4 regions of the Enterobacter sp. JS8-1 genome follow, and region 2 is predicted to be linked to each of the others. Evidence: predicted binding sites of a transcription regulator. Region 2 holds the regulator's gene; each other region holds the start of a gene.
What was found. Region 2 encodes LexA, which represses DNA repair genes until DNA is damaged. Its sites were predicted from a motif close to TNCTGTATGTACATACAGNA; they were not measured.
Positions count from the first base shown of each region.

Region 1: rmuC (DNA recombination protein RmuC) is a predicted target of LexA. The motif match lies at 1,730-1,749, and genes of this name have one in related genera.
Region 3: dinB (DNA polymerase IV) is a predicted target of LexA. The motif match lies at 1,393-1,412, and genes of this name have one in related genera.
Region 4: umuD (translesion error-prone DNA polymerase V autoproteolytic subunit) is a predicted target of LexA. The motif match lies at 1,441-1,460, and genes of this name have one in related genera.

Region 1 covers NZ_CP185805.1:180,617-183,734, forward strand. Annotated here, with positions in the region: gene ACOQH0_RS00895 (dienelactone hydrolase family protein) at 1-635, opposite strand, end outside; gene udp (uridine phosphorylase) at 892-1,653, shown strand; gene rmuC (DNA recombination protein RmuC) at 1,793-3,118, shown strand, end outside.
Region 2 covers NZ_CP185805.1:288,505-291,622, reverse strand. Annotated here, with positions in the region: gene ACOQH0_RS01405 (CsbD family protein) at 1-58, opposite strand, end outside; partial or broken gene ACOQH0_RS01400 (hypothetical protein) at 108-182, opposite strand; gene dinF (MATE family efflux transporter DinF) at 179-1,516, opposite strand; gene lexA (transcriptional repressor LexA) at 1,579-2,187, opposite strand; gene ACOQH0_RS01385 (diacylglycerol kinase) at 2,296-2,664, opposite strand; gene plsB (glycerol-3-phosphate 1-O-acyltransferase PlsB) at 2,819-3,118, shown strand, end outside.
Region 3 covers NZ_CP185805.1:973,788-976,905, forward strand. Annotated here, with positions in the region: gene nqrF (NADH:ubiquinone reductase (Na(+)-transporting) subunit F) at 1-1,118, shown strand, start outside; gene nqrM ((Na+)-NQR maturation NqrM) at 1,121-1,321, shown strand; gene dinB (DNA polymerase IV) at 1,430-2,488, shown strand; gene pepD (cytosol nonspecific dipeptidase) at 2,565-3,118, opposite strand, start outside.
Region 4 covers NZ_CP185806.1:147,132-150,249, forward strand. Annotated here, with positions in the region: gene ACOQH0_RS23960 (plasmid partitioning/stability family protein) at 1-277, opposite strand, end outside; gene parM (plasmid segregation protein ParM domain-containing protein) at 280-1,251, opposite strand; gene umuD (translesion error-prone DNA polymerase V autoproteolytic subunit) at 1,483-1,914, shown strand; gene ACOQH0_RS23975 (Y-family DNA polymerase) at 1,914-3,118, shown strand, end outside.

The sequences.
Region 1 (3,118 bases), 110 kb from region 2:
GTCTCGACGGTATCAAGCGGAATGCCTGTATCCTGACCACCATAAAGCCCTAGCACCGGTGCATTCAAATCCGTTGCGATATCAACAGGCTGCTTCGGTGAGTTCAGCGTTTTTTCGCCCACCAGTTTGCCGTACCAGGCGACGGCCGCTTTCAACTGCGGGTTATGCGCGGCATACAGCCAGCTAATGCGTCCGCCCCAGCAGAAGCCGGTCACCAGCAGACGATGTGCATCGCCCCCGTTGCGCGCGGCCCAGCTGGCAACGTGATCAAGGTCAGCCAGCACCTGGGCATCCGGAACTTTGCTCACCAGATTGTTGAACAATGTAGGGATATCGCTGTAATCGTTCGGATCGCCCTGACGGAAATAGAGCTCTGGCGCAATGGCCAGGTACCCTTCCTGCGCCAGGCGGCGGCAGAGGTCACGAATATGCTCGTGAACGCCAAAAATTTCCTGAACCACAATCACGATCGGCAGCGGGCCGTCTGCCGATTTTGGCCGCGCGTGATAAGCAGGCATATTCTCCCCCTGCGAGGGAATGGAGGTCTCGCCCGCAGTAATGGCTTCTTCTGAGGTTGAGACGATGGTTGAAGCATGCGGAGCCGCAGCAGGTGCAAAACCGGTTTTTTCAGTCATGGCATTCTCCGTACCAATGAGTTAGCGCAAAGGTAAATATAGTCACCAGGTTAACAACCCACAGTGCCTTATACGGTCTATCTTTTGTGCAGCACCTGTCGATATAACTTGTTAATGTGATGTAAGTCACTATTTAATGGAAATTAACTGCAACCATTTTCATTCATGGTGAGGTATGTCACGAAATTCTGCGTAGTGCTTCTGTAAAGTACCGTTTTACTTCTTCTGACTAACCGACCCACAGAGGAGTCACCCTATGTCTAAGTCTGATGTTTTTCATCTCGGCCTCACTAAAAACGATTTACAAGGGGCTACGCTCGCTATCGTCCCTGGCGATCCTGAGCGTGTGGAAAAGATCGCCGCGCTGATGGATAAGCCGGTTAAGCTGGCAGCCCATCGTGAATTCACCACCTGGCGCGCAGAGCTGGATGGCAAAGCGGTGATCGTGTGCTCTACCGGTATCGGTGGCCCGTCTACGTCTATTGCGGTGGAAGAGCTGGCGCAGCTGGGCATTCGTACTTTCCTGCGTATCGGCACCACCGGCGCTATTCAGCCGCACATCAACGTGGGCGACGTGCTGGTTACGACCGCATCTGTACGTCTGGACGGCGCAAGCCTGCACTTTGCACCAATGGAATTCCCGGCAGTAGCCGATTTCGAATGTACCACCGCGCTGGTTGAGGCCGCGAAATCCGTGGGCGCGACCACTCACGTGGGCGTCACCGCCTCTTCCGATACCTTCTACCCGGGCCAGGAGCGTTACGACACCTTCTCAGGCCGCGTGGTGAGCCGTTTCAAAGGCTCTATGGAAGAGTGGCAGTCCATGGGCGTGATGAACTACGAAATGGAATCTGCAACGCTGTTGACCATGTGCGCAAGCCAGGGTCTGCGTGCCGGTATGGTGGCGGGCGTGATCGTCAACCGTACCCAGCAGGAGATCCCGAACGCCGAAACCATGAAGCAGACCGAAAGTCATGCGGTGAAAATCGTGGTGGAAGCGGCCCGTCGCCTCATCTAATCCTCTCTTCAGAGACACAAGGCCGACATGTTCGGCCTTTATTTTTTGCGTTGCGCCTCGCAGGAAAACCCTTTCAAACTGGACGTTCATACAGCACAATTCTATTTTGTGCGGGTAATACGTTGATGCAGGGGGCATTGTGGATATCTCAATCCTGATTTATGCGGTGGTTGCGCTGGTGAGCGTGGCGGTAGGCTGGCTGATTTCCAGCTACCAGCATGCGCAGATGAAAGCCGAGCAGCTGGCAGAACGTGAAGAGATCGTCTCGGAGCTAAGCGCCACAAAACAACAGCTTGCTCAAGGCTCGCACTGGCGTGACGAGTGCGAGCTGCTCAATAATGAACTGCGTAACCTGCGCGACATCAACACTTCGCTGGAGGCCGATCTCCGCGAAGTGACCACCCGTCTTGAATCCACCCAACTGCATGCGGAAGACAAAATCCGCCAGATGATCAACAGCGAGCAGCGCCTCAGCGAACAGTTTGAGAACCTCGCCAACCGAATTTTTGAGCACAGCAACCGCCGCGTTGACGAACAGAACCGACAGAGCCTGAATAGCCTGCTGACGCCGCTGCGTGAACAACTGGACGGGTTTCGCCGTCAGGTGCAGGACAGCTTTGGCCAGGAGGCGCGCGAGCGGCACACCCTGGCGCATGAAATCCGTAATCTCCAGCAGCTGAATGCCCAGATGGCGCAGGAGGCGGTGAACCTGACGCGCGCGCTCAAAGGCGATAACAAAACGCAGGGAAACTGGGGGGAAGTGGTGCTGACGCGCGTGCTTGAAGCGTCTGGCCTGCGCGAAGGGTATGAATACGAAACCCAGGTCAGCATCGAGAACGATGCCCGCTCGCGTATGCAGCCGGATGTCATCGTACGTCTGCCGCAGGGTAAAGATGTGGTGATTGACGCCAAAATGACGCTGGTGGCCTACGAGCGCTATTTCAACGCGGAAGATGACTACACCCGCGAGTCGGCGCTGCAGGAACACATCGCCTCCGTGCGTAACCATATTCGTCTTCTGGGCAGAAAGGATTATCAGCAGCTGCCGGGCCTGCGTTCGCTGGACTATGTGCTGATGTTTATCCCGGTAGAGCCCGCCTTCCTGCTGGCGCTCGACAGGCAGCCTGAACTGATCACCGAAGCGTTGAAAAATAACATTATGCTGGTCAGCCCTACCACGCTGCTGGTGGCCTTGCGGACCATTGCTAATCTGTGGCGGTACGAGCATCAAAGCCGTAACGCGCAACATATTGCCGATCGCGCCAGCAAGCTTTACGACAAAATGCGCCTGTTTGTGGACGATATGTCCTCGGTCGGGCAAAGCCTGGATCGTGCGCAGGATAACTACCGGCAGGCGATGAAAAAGCTCTCCTCCGGGCGTGGCAACCTGCTGGCGCAAGCCGAAGCGTTTCGCAGCCTGGGGGTGGAAGTGAAACGCGAGATTAATCCGGAATTGGTTGAACAG
Region 2 (3,118 bases):
GTTCTTTCGCTTTACCTTTAAACTGCTTCCAGTTGCCGCCGATTTCGTCTTTATTCATCATCGTGTCCTCTTAGTTAAGCGTTGGGTCGTAACGTCCGTTACGTTCTTTTCTGCTGGACGTGATAATAATTGTAGTTAAGGATTCGGCGGTTGATTTCATATTCGGAATCTTTAACCGTCACGATATATCGTGACGGGAAGGGAGCCAGGTATTGTTTTGCCAGTGGCGGTGCCAGATGAATGCCAGCGACAATCCGCGCAGCGACAGGAAAACCGCCAGTGCCAGCCATAAACCATGGTTGCCCAAATACGGTAAGGTCAGCAGCGTCATGCCAAAACCTGCAGCCGCGACCGCCATGCTGTTACGCATCTCCGCGCCGCGCGTTGCGCCAATAAACATGCCGTCCAGCAGATAACACCAGACGCCCACCACCGGTAAGATCACCTGCCAGATGAGATAGTGGCCCGCCAGTTCGCGTAAAGCCGGTAACGACGTGAGTAACGCGATAATATCGCTGCCGAAACAGGCATAAATCAGTGCGAATGCCAGCGCGACCAGACCTGACTGACGGCAAGCCGCTCGCCACACCTCGCGGAGCTGGCCACTTTCACGCGCACCGTATGCCTGCCCGGAGTGCGCCTCCACGGCGTAAGCAAAGCCATCCAGCGCATACGCGGTAAACGTCAGCAATGTCATCAGTACCGCGTTGACCGCAACGATCTCAGGCCCAAGACGGGCACCAAAAACCGTTAACGCACCAAAACAGAGTTGCAGCAGGAGCGAGCGCAACATGATGTCCCGGTTCAGCGCCAGCAGCTCGCGGATGTTGCCGCGCCACGCGGTTTTCAGCATGACGAGGGAGATTCCACGCATGACCAGTACGCGCCAGACCATCCACAGTCCGATGAGAAACGTGCTGTATTCTGCAACTGCGGTTGCCAGCGCCGCGCCCCGTACGTTCATGTGCAAGCCCATCACCAGCCAGAGGTCGAGCACGATGTTCAAAAGGTTTCCCACCACCAACAGGATGACCGGCGCACGAGCGTACTGCACGCCCAGCAGCCAGCCCAGCAGAACCAGGTTTGCCAGCGATGCGGGCGCGCTGAGCCAGCGGATTTCAAGGAAGCGCCTGGCCTGCTCCAGCACCGCCTCGCTGCCGCCCACAATGTGCAGAGCCAGATCAATCAGCGGCGTGCGAAACAGAACGATTAACGCGCCTGCCCCAAGCGCCAGAATGAGTGGCTGAACCAGCGCCCGCGCCAGTCGCAGCGGATCTTTCGCGCCATAGGCTTGTGCCGTAAGCCCCGTGGTACTCATGCGTAAGAAGAGCAGGAGCATAAAGAGAAAACTGGTCGCCGTTGCGCCAATCGCCACGCCGCCCAGATAAACGGGAGAATCCAGATGACCAATCACCGCGGTGTCCACCAGGCCAAGCAGGGGAACGGTGATATTGGAAAAAATCATCGGCAGTGCAAGACGCCACAATGCCTTATCAGAAGCCGTCAGCAGTGACATGAAAAATACCGGGAATGGGAAATGATCCAGGCTACGGAGACCCGTAGCCTGTCAGGAAGAAGTTACAGCCATTCACCGTTGCGGATAACACCAACGGCGAGACCTTCAATGGAGAAGTTCTGTTCGCGCAGATCCACCACAATCGGGGAGAATTCGTTATTTTCGGGCAGCAGCTGTACGGTATTACCCTGTTTTTTCAGCCGTTTGACGGTCACTTCATCATCAATACGCGCGACCACAACCTGACCGTTACGTACATCCTGCGTTTTGTGAACGGCCAGCAGATCGCCGTCAAGAATGCCGATATCTTTCATAGACATCCCGCTGACGCGCAGCAGGAAATCCGCACTCGGCTTGAACATACCAGGATCAACCTGATAGTGACCTTCAATATGCTGCTGGGCCAACAGAGGTTCACCTGCGGCGACACGACCAATCAGCGGAATACCTGTCTCTTCTTCCACCAGCAGACGAATGCCGCGAGACGCGCCAGACACAATTTCAATCACACCTTTGCGCGCCAGCGCTTTCAGGTGTTCCTCGGCCGCATTTGGAGAACGGAAGCCCAGACGCTGAGCGATTTCCGCACGCGTGGGTGGCATACCCGTCTGGCCGATATGATCCCGGATGAGATCAAACACCTCTTGCTGCCTGGTCGTTAACGCTTTCATTCCGCCCCCTGGGTGTATATACAGTTATGCTGTGAGTATATACAGTCAAAGGCGATTTTGGAACCAAAAACTGCACAAAAAACCAGGGACTTAATTATTCCTCGAGGCTCATCGGAAATGTGACCAAAGCAACGTAACCCAAGTGATCGCTGCCGTGATAATCGCCAACAGCACAGCGGCAGACCCCATGTCTTTCGCACGGCCAGAAAGTTCGTGGAAATCTGAACCGATACGGTCCACAACCGCCTCAATAGCGCTATTGAGAATTTCCACTATCATCACCAAAAGAACAGAGCCGATGAGAAGTACGCGGGTAATAGCATCAACATCAAGGAAACAGGCGATGATAACCGCGACGATAGCGGCAACGCCCTCCTGGCGAAACGCGGCTTCATTGACCCATGCGGCACGGAAACCTTTCCATGAATAGCCGGCAGCTTTGATGATTCGAGTTAACCCAGTGGTATTATTGGCCATTAATAGAACCTTTTATTGGAAATAGCGTCAGTAACTCTGGCAGCAGCGCGTTTCGCTGTAGCCTGAAGTATGACGGGTAACAACAGAAATTTTGCGCGCTTTCTGTTATCCTTGCGCCGCAATTGCATTATTAACCAGAGGCTTTACATCGTTTATGTCCGGCTGGCCACGAATTTACTACAAATTACTTAATTTACCATTAAGCGTCCTGGTAAAAAGTAAGTCTATCCCAGCAGAACCTGCGCTGGAATTAGGGCTCGATACGTCGCGCCCTATTATGTACGTTTTGCCTTATAACTCGAAGGCAGACCTGCTGACGCTTCGCGCCCAATGTCTGGCGCATGATTTACCTGACCCACTTGAACCGCTTGAAGTTGATGGCACTCTGCTGCCGCGCTACGTGTTTATTCACGGCGGGCCGCGCGTGTTTACCTATTACACGCCGAAAGAAGAG
Region 3 (3,118 bases), 690 kb from region 2:
TTGATATCAACGATGACCCGCAAAATCAGATCCGTACCCCGGCAGGGGACAAACTGCTCAATACGCTCTCGGGCAATGGGATCTTTGTCTCGTCAGCCTGCGGCGGCGGTGGCTCATGCGGGCAGTGCCGTGTGACGGTGAAAGAGGGCGGCGGTGATATCCTGCCCACTGAACTGTCCCATATCACGAAGCGTGAAGCGAAAGAAGGCTGCCGTCTCGCCTGCCAGGTCGCGGTGCGCCAGAACATGAAGATTGAGCTGCCGGAAGAGATCTTCGGCGTCAAAAAATGGGAGTGCGAAGTTATCTCTAACGATAACAAAGCCACGTTCATTAAAGAGCTTAAGCTGCGTGTTCCTGAAGGGGAGAGCGTTCCGTTCCGCGCGGGCGGGTATATCCAGATTGATTGTCCGGCGCACACCGTGGCGTATGCCGACTTCGACGTGCCCGAGGAGTATCGGGCCGACTGGGACAAATTCAATCTCTTCCGCTTTGTTTCCGAAGTAAAAGAGCCGACGTTGCGTGCTTACTCCATGGCTAACTATCCGGAAGAGAAGGGCATTATCATGCTCAACGTGCGTATCGCCACGCCGCCGCCGAATGTGCCGAATGCACCGCCGGGCGTTATGTCGTCGTATATCTGGTCCCTTAAGCCAGGCGACAAAGTGACGATCTCCGGTCCGTTCGGTGAGTTCTTTGCCAAAGATACCGACGCGGAAATGGTCTTTATCGGCGGCGGTGCCGGTATGGCCCCGATGCGCTCGCACATCTTTGACCAGCTCAAACGTCTAAGCAGCAAGCGTAAAATTAGCTTCTGGTACGGGGCACGCTCCCTGCGCGAGATGTTCTACGACGACGAGTTTGAACAGCTGTCGCGTGAGAACCCTAACTTTACCTTCCACGTGGCGCTTTCCGATCCGCAGCCGGAAGATAACTGGACGGGCTATACGGGCTTCATCCACAACGTGCTGTACGAAAACTACCTCAAACAGCACCCGGCACCGGAAGACTGTGAGTTCTATATGTGTGGTCCGCCGATGATGAACGCCGCCGTGATTAAGATGCTTAAAGATCTTGGCGTTGAAGATGAGAACATCATGCTTGATGATTTTGGAGGCTGATGATGCTGACGTTTCTGGCGACCTTTGGCGTCTTTGTGCTGGTGGTGCTCGGCATGTCGTTAGGCTGGATCATCAAGCGTAAAAGCATTCAGGGCAGCTGTGGCGGTATTTCATCTCTTGGGATGGAAAAGGTGTGCGACTGCCCGGAACCGTGCGATGCGCGGAAAAAAAGAATGGCCCGCGAGCAGCAGCGCATCATTTAAGTGTATGCAGGCCGGGTAAGGCAAAGCCGCCACCCGGCGTTTTCACATCTGCTTCTCAATCCTCATTTATTTACTGTATACTTATCCAGTAATGAGTGAGGGCTTACTATGCGCAAAATAATCCATGTCGATATGGACTGCTTTTTTGCCGCAGTGGAGATGCGTGACAACCCGGCGCTGCGGGATATTCCCATCGCCATTGGCGGCAGCCGCGTGCAGCGCGGTGTGATCAGCACCGCCAACTATCCCGCGCGCAAGTTTGGCGTGCGCAGCGCCATGCCGACTGCGATGGCCTTAAAGCTTTGCCCTCATCTCACGCTCCTGCCCGGTCGGTTTGATGCTTATAAAGAGGCCTCAATTCATATTCGTGAAATCTTCTCCCGCTACACCTCACTGATAGAACCGCTGTCGCTGGACGAAGCCTATCTGGATGTGACCGACAGCGTGCATTGCCACGGCTCGGCCACGCTGATGGCCCAGGAGATCCGCCAGACGATATTCAACGAACTGAATCTGACCGCATCGGCGGGCGTCGCGCCGGTTAAATTCCTCGCTAAAATTGCTTCAGATTTAAATAAACCCAACGGTCAATACGTCATCACCCCTGAAGAGGTGCCTGCGTTTTTGAAAACCCTACCGCTTGGCAAAATACCCGGCGTGGGGAAAGTCTCTGCCGCAAAGCTGGAAAGCATGGGGTTGCGCACCTGCGAAGACGTGCAGCGAAGCGATCTCGCCATGCTGCTTAAGCGCTTTGGAAAGTTTGGTCGCGTGCTGTGGGAGCGCAGCCAGGGCATTGACGATCGCGATGTGAACAGCGAACGGCTACGGAAATCCGTCGGCGTTGAGCGCACCCTCATTGAAGATATTCATGACTGGTCCGAGTGCGAGGCCATTATCACGGAACAGCTTTACCCTGAGCTGGAGCGACGCTTAACCAAGGTAAAGCCGGACCTGCTGATCGCCCGTCAGGGCATCAAGCTAAAATTTAACGATTTCCAGCAGACCACGCAGGAACACGTCTGGCCGCGTCTGAATAAAGACGATCTGATTGCGACCGCAAAAAAGGCATGGGAAGAGCGCCGGGGCGGGCGAGGGGTGAGGCTGGTGGGATTGCACGTCACGCTGCTGGACCCGCAGCTGGAACGACAGCTGGTATTGGGATTGTAAAAAAGCCCGGTGCGCTACGCTTACCGGGCCTACGTTTTTCACCCTCTCCCTGTGGGAGAGGGCTGGGGTGAAGGTATTACTTAGCAGGAATCGCTTTCAGCAGCTCAGTCAGCAGCGTCCAGTAATGGCCGACGCTTTCGATATGAACCTGCTCATCCGGTGAGTGCGGACCGGTGATGGTTGGCCCGATAGACACCATGTCCATGTCAGGATACGGCTTCTTGAACAGACCGCATTCCAGACCGGCGTGGATAACCTGAATGTTCGGGGTGCTGTTGAACAGACGCTGGTATGTTTCACGCACCAGTGCCATGACCGGGGAGCTTGCGTCCGGCTGCCAGCCCGGGTAGCTGCCTTTCGCGGAGGTTTTTGCGCCCGCCAGCGTGCCCAGAGACTCCAGCATGCTCACCACGTACTCTTTACCGCTGTCGATCAGGGAACGGATCAGGCAGATGATCTCTGCGCTGTCGTCGCCCATGGTCACCACGCCCACGTTCAGTGAGGTTTCTACCACGCCTTTCGCAACGTCAGAGTTGCGGATCACGCCGTTTGGCGTCGCGTTCAGCAGCTGAACGAAGGTGTCGCGAGACTGTGCGGTCAGCGCGGCTTTATCCGTGGTCACGGATTCCA
Region 4 (3,118 bases), on a different replicon from region 2:
CATCAGGCTCATCAGGAAGTCCTGAGAGTGAAGACCAGGTGCCGGATACCAGCGCCATCACGGCACAAAGCCGGATGGCACTCAGATGTCCGTCAAAGAACACCGGGATCAGCGCCGGTAAACGGGCATCCGTCTGGTACATCACCGCCCCGGCGGTGGCGGCGGTCCGGATGAAGTCACCGCGCAGGGGCTGTGAGATGGTGCTGATGGTCGCCATCGCCGCGATGTCGGTGCGACCGTCGCTGTGCAGATAGAAAGAATACTGGCCGTCCGGCACGTTTAGTCCTCTTTATTGTAAAGGGCAATCTCTCTGGCCAGCGCCAGCTGCGGATCGCCGATAACCTCGATACGGTCAGGAGCCAGAGGCCAGGCCTGACGGATAGCCTCTTCAATGAGGGATGCCCCTCCCCCGACCAGGAATACCCGGTTAACGTTCCTGAAGGCCGTCAGCTCACTGGTGACACGCGCCCCCAGGAAAGTGATTGCCTCTGTAATTTTGTTCAGAACATCATCAATTTTTCCGGCATCGTTGATCACTCGCTGCAGATACTGACGATCGTTGCGGTTGCGGATGACCGTGTCAGCAATAAGCGCGCTGGTTTCGCTGTCTGCAGTCCGCAGCGCGCCTGCAGCTGCACGGGTGACCTGTGACACGCCGACAGACGGATTACCGTGTACCGCACTGATATCATCAAACTGTCCGACAATCACGCCGGCATCGAGCGTGGTTCCGCCGAGATCGATAATCAGGGTGGTCTCAGCGGGTCCGGGCTTCAGCTCCGCGAGACGGGAGAACGCCGCCGGCAGTGATTCCGGCATCACCTTCACGTCCGTTACGGTAAATGCCCTGCCCTTATTCAGAACCAGCTCACGCATCAGGTTTTCCCGTTTGCGTCGGATGTTCTCCTCGTTCCGCTGGCAGTCCCCGTCATAATACTCGCTCAGGGGCAGCGTCACGGTCAGGCTCACCGGCTGCGGCTCAAGTCCGCTGTTCAGCAGGGCATGATGCACGGCCAGCAGGTTGAGATCACCGTACTGGTATTCCACGTTTGTCGTCGGGATGGCATCCCGGCTGACGCTGTCCCAGGTGTATTTCAGCGTGCCCACCTGATAGTTAAACGTTGCGGCACTGAATTCCGCCACTTTCCAGCCATGCCGGAAGGAGTTAGCCGAAACCCGGGTCTGCAGCTCGTTTCCTTCAAACCATGCCAGCTTAACATTAGTTGAACCATCATCGCAGTAAATATTCATCATTATGCTCCGTCAATTAAACTCAATTTGATAAATATTATAAGAGCAAAATGGAAAAATAAAAGCCTTATCTCTCATTGTGAGTAATTTAAATATCTCATAATGATATTAAATAGCATTTTGAGTAACTTAGGTTACTCACCCTGTTCATGAAGCAGGTGATCTGGATTATCCTCACGCTGTTAAATATACTGTATGCATAACCAGTATATTTAGACGTCAGGAGGAAAGATGAAACTGCAGCTTTTCAGCACCGGGAAAGCACTCCCGCCACAGGCCCGTCCGTTGTTTGCAGACCTGGCCAGCTGCGGTTTTCCCAGCCCTGCCGCTGACTATGTCGAGTCCGACCTGGATCTCCATGATTACTGCATACGGCACCCGAGCGCGACTTACTATCTCCGTGCCAGCGGTGACAGCATGTCCGACGGCAGCCTTTACAATGGCGATCTGCTGGTTGTGGACAGTGCAGAGAAGCCCCGGCACGGCGATATTGTTGTGGCCAGTGTGCAGGGGGAGTTTACGGTTAAACGGCTTCTGCTGACGCCACGACTGACGCTGCAGCCAATGAACGCCGCCTGGTCGCCGATTTATCCCGACCCGGACGATCTGGATATCTTTGGCGTCGTCACGCACATCATCCACCGCCCGAGGGAGATGTACTGATGTTTGCCCTGGCCGATGTGGACAGCTTTTATGCCAGCTGCGAACGTGTTTTCCGCCCTGATTTGAAAGGAGAGCCGGTTGTGGTGCTCAGTAATAACGATGGCTGCGTCATCGCAAGAAGTGCCGAGGCAAAGCCCTGGATCAAAATGGGCACGCCGTGGTTTCAGATGAAAAACGAAACGTACCCGGAAAAAATATACGCGTTCTCAAGCAACTATGAACTTTATGCCTCGATGTCAGCGCGCGTGATGAGCTGCCTGGAGGAGCTGGCCCCAAGGGTGGAACAGTATTCGATTGACGAGATGTTCCTCGACCTGACCGGCGTTGAGCACTGCATGGACCTGGAGGACTTCGGCCGGCAGCTGCGTCAGCACGTGTATGACTGTACCCGTCTGACCATCGGCGTGGGTGCCGGGCCGACGAAAACCCTGGCAAAATCAGCCCAGTGGGCCTCAAAGGAGTGGAAACAGTTTCGTGGCGTGCTCGCCCTGACCCGGGGGAATCCTCAGCGAACGCGGAAACTGCTTTCACTGCAGCCGGTCGAAGAGATCTGGGGCGTGGGAAACCGTATTGCACGCAAGCTCAATGTTCTTGGCATCAGGACCGCGCTTGATCTGGCCCTGACGAACCCGGCCTTCATCCGGAAAAATTTCTCCGTCGTTCTCGAGCGAACAGTGCGCGAACTGAACGGGGAAAGCTGCATGTCGCTTGAGGAAGCGCCGCCTACTAAGCAACAGATTGTCTGCAGCCGCAGTTTTGGCGAGAAGATCACTGAATACGATTCGCTGCGCCAGGCCGTCTGTCAGTACGCAGAACGGGCCTCAGAAAAGCTGCGTAAAGAGCGCCAGTACTGTCGGCATATTTCCGTATTCATCAAAACGTCTCCGTTCGCCGTTAAAGAGCCTTACTATGGCAACGTGGCCACGGAGAAACTGCTTACCCCCACTCAGGACACCCGGGACATCATTGCGGCCGCCACAACGGCTCTGGAGCGTATCTGGAAGGAAGGGCACCGGTATGCCAAAGCCGGTGTGATGCTGAACGACTTCACCGGCTCCGGCGTTTCGCAGCTGCAGCTGTTCGACGAACGTCCTCCACGTCCTCACAGCGCTGAGCTGATGAAGGTTCTCGATGGCATTAATCATTCCGGGCTGGGACAGGTCTGGTTTGCAGGACGAGGGATTGCGCCTGCATGGCAAATGAA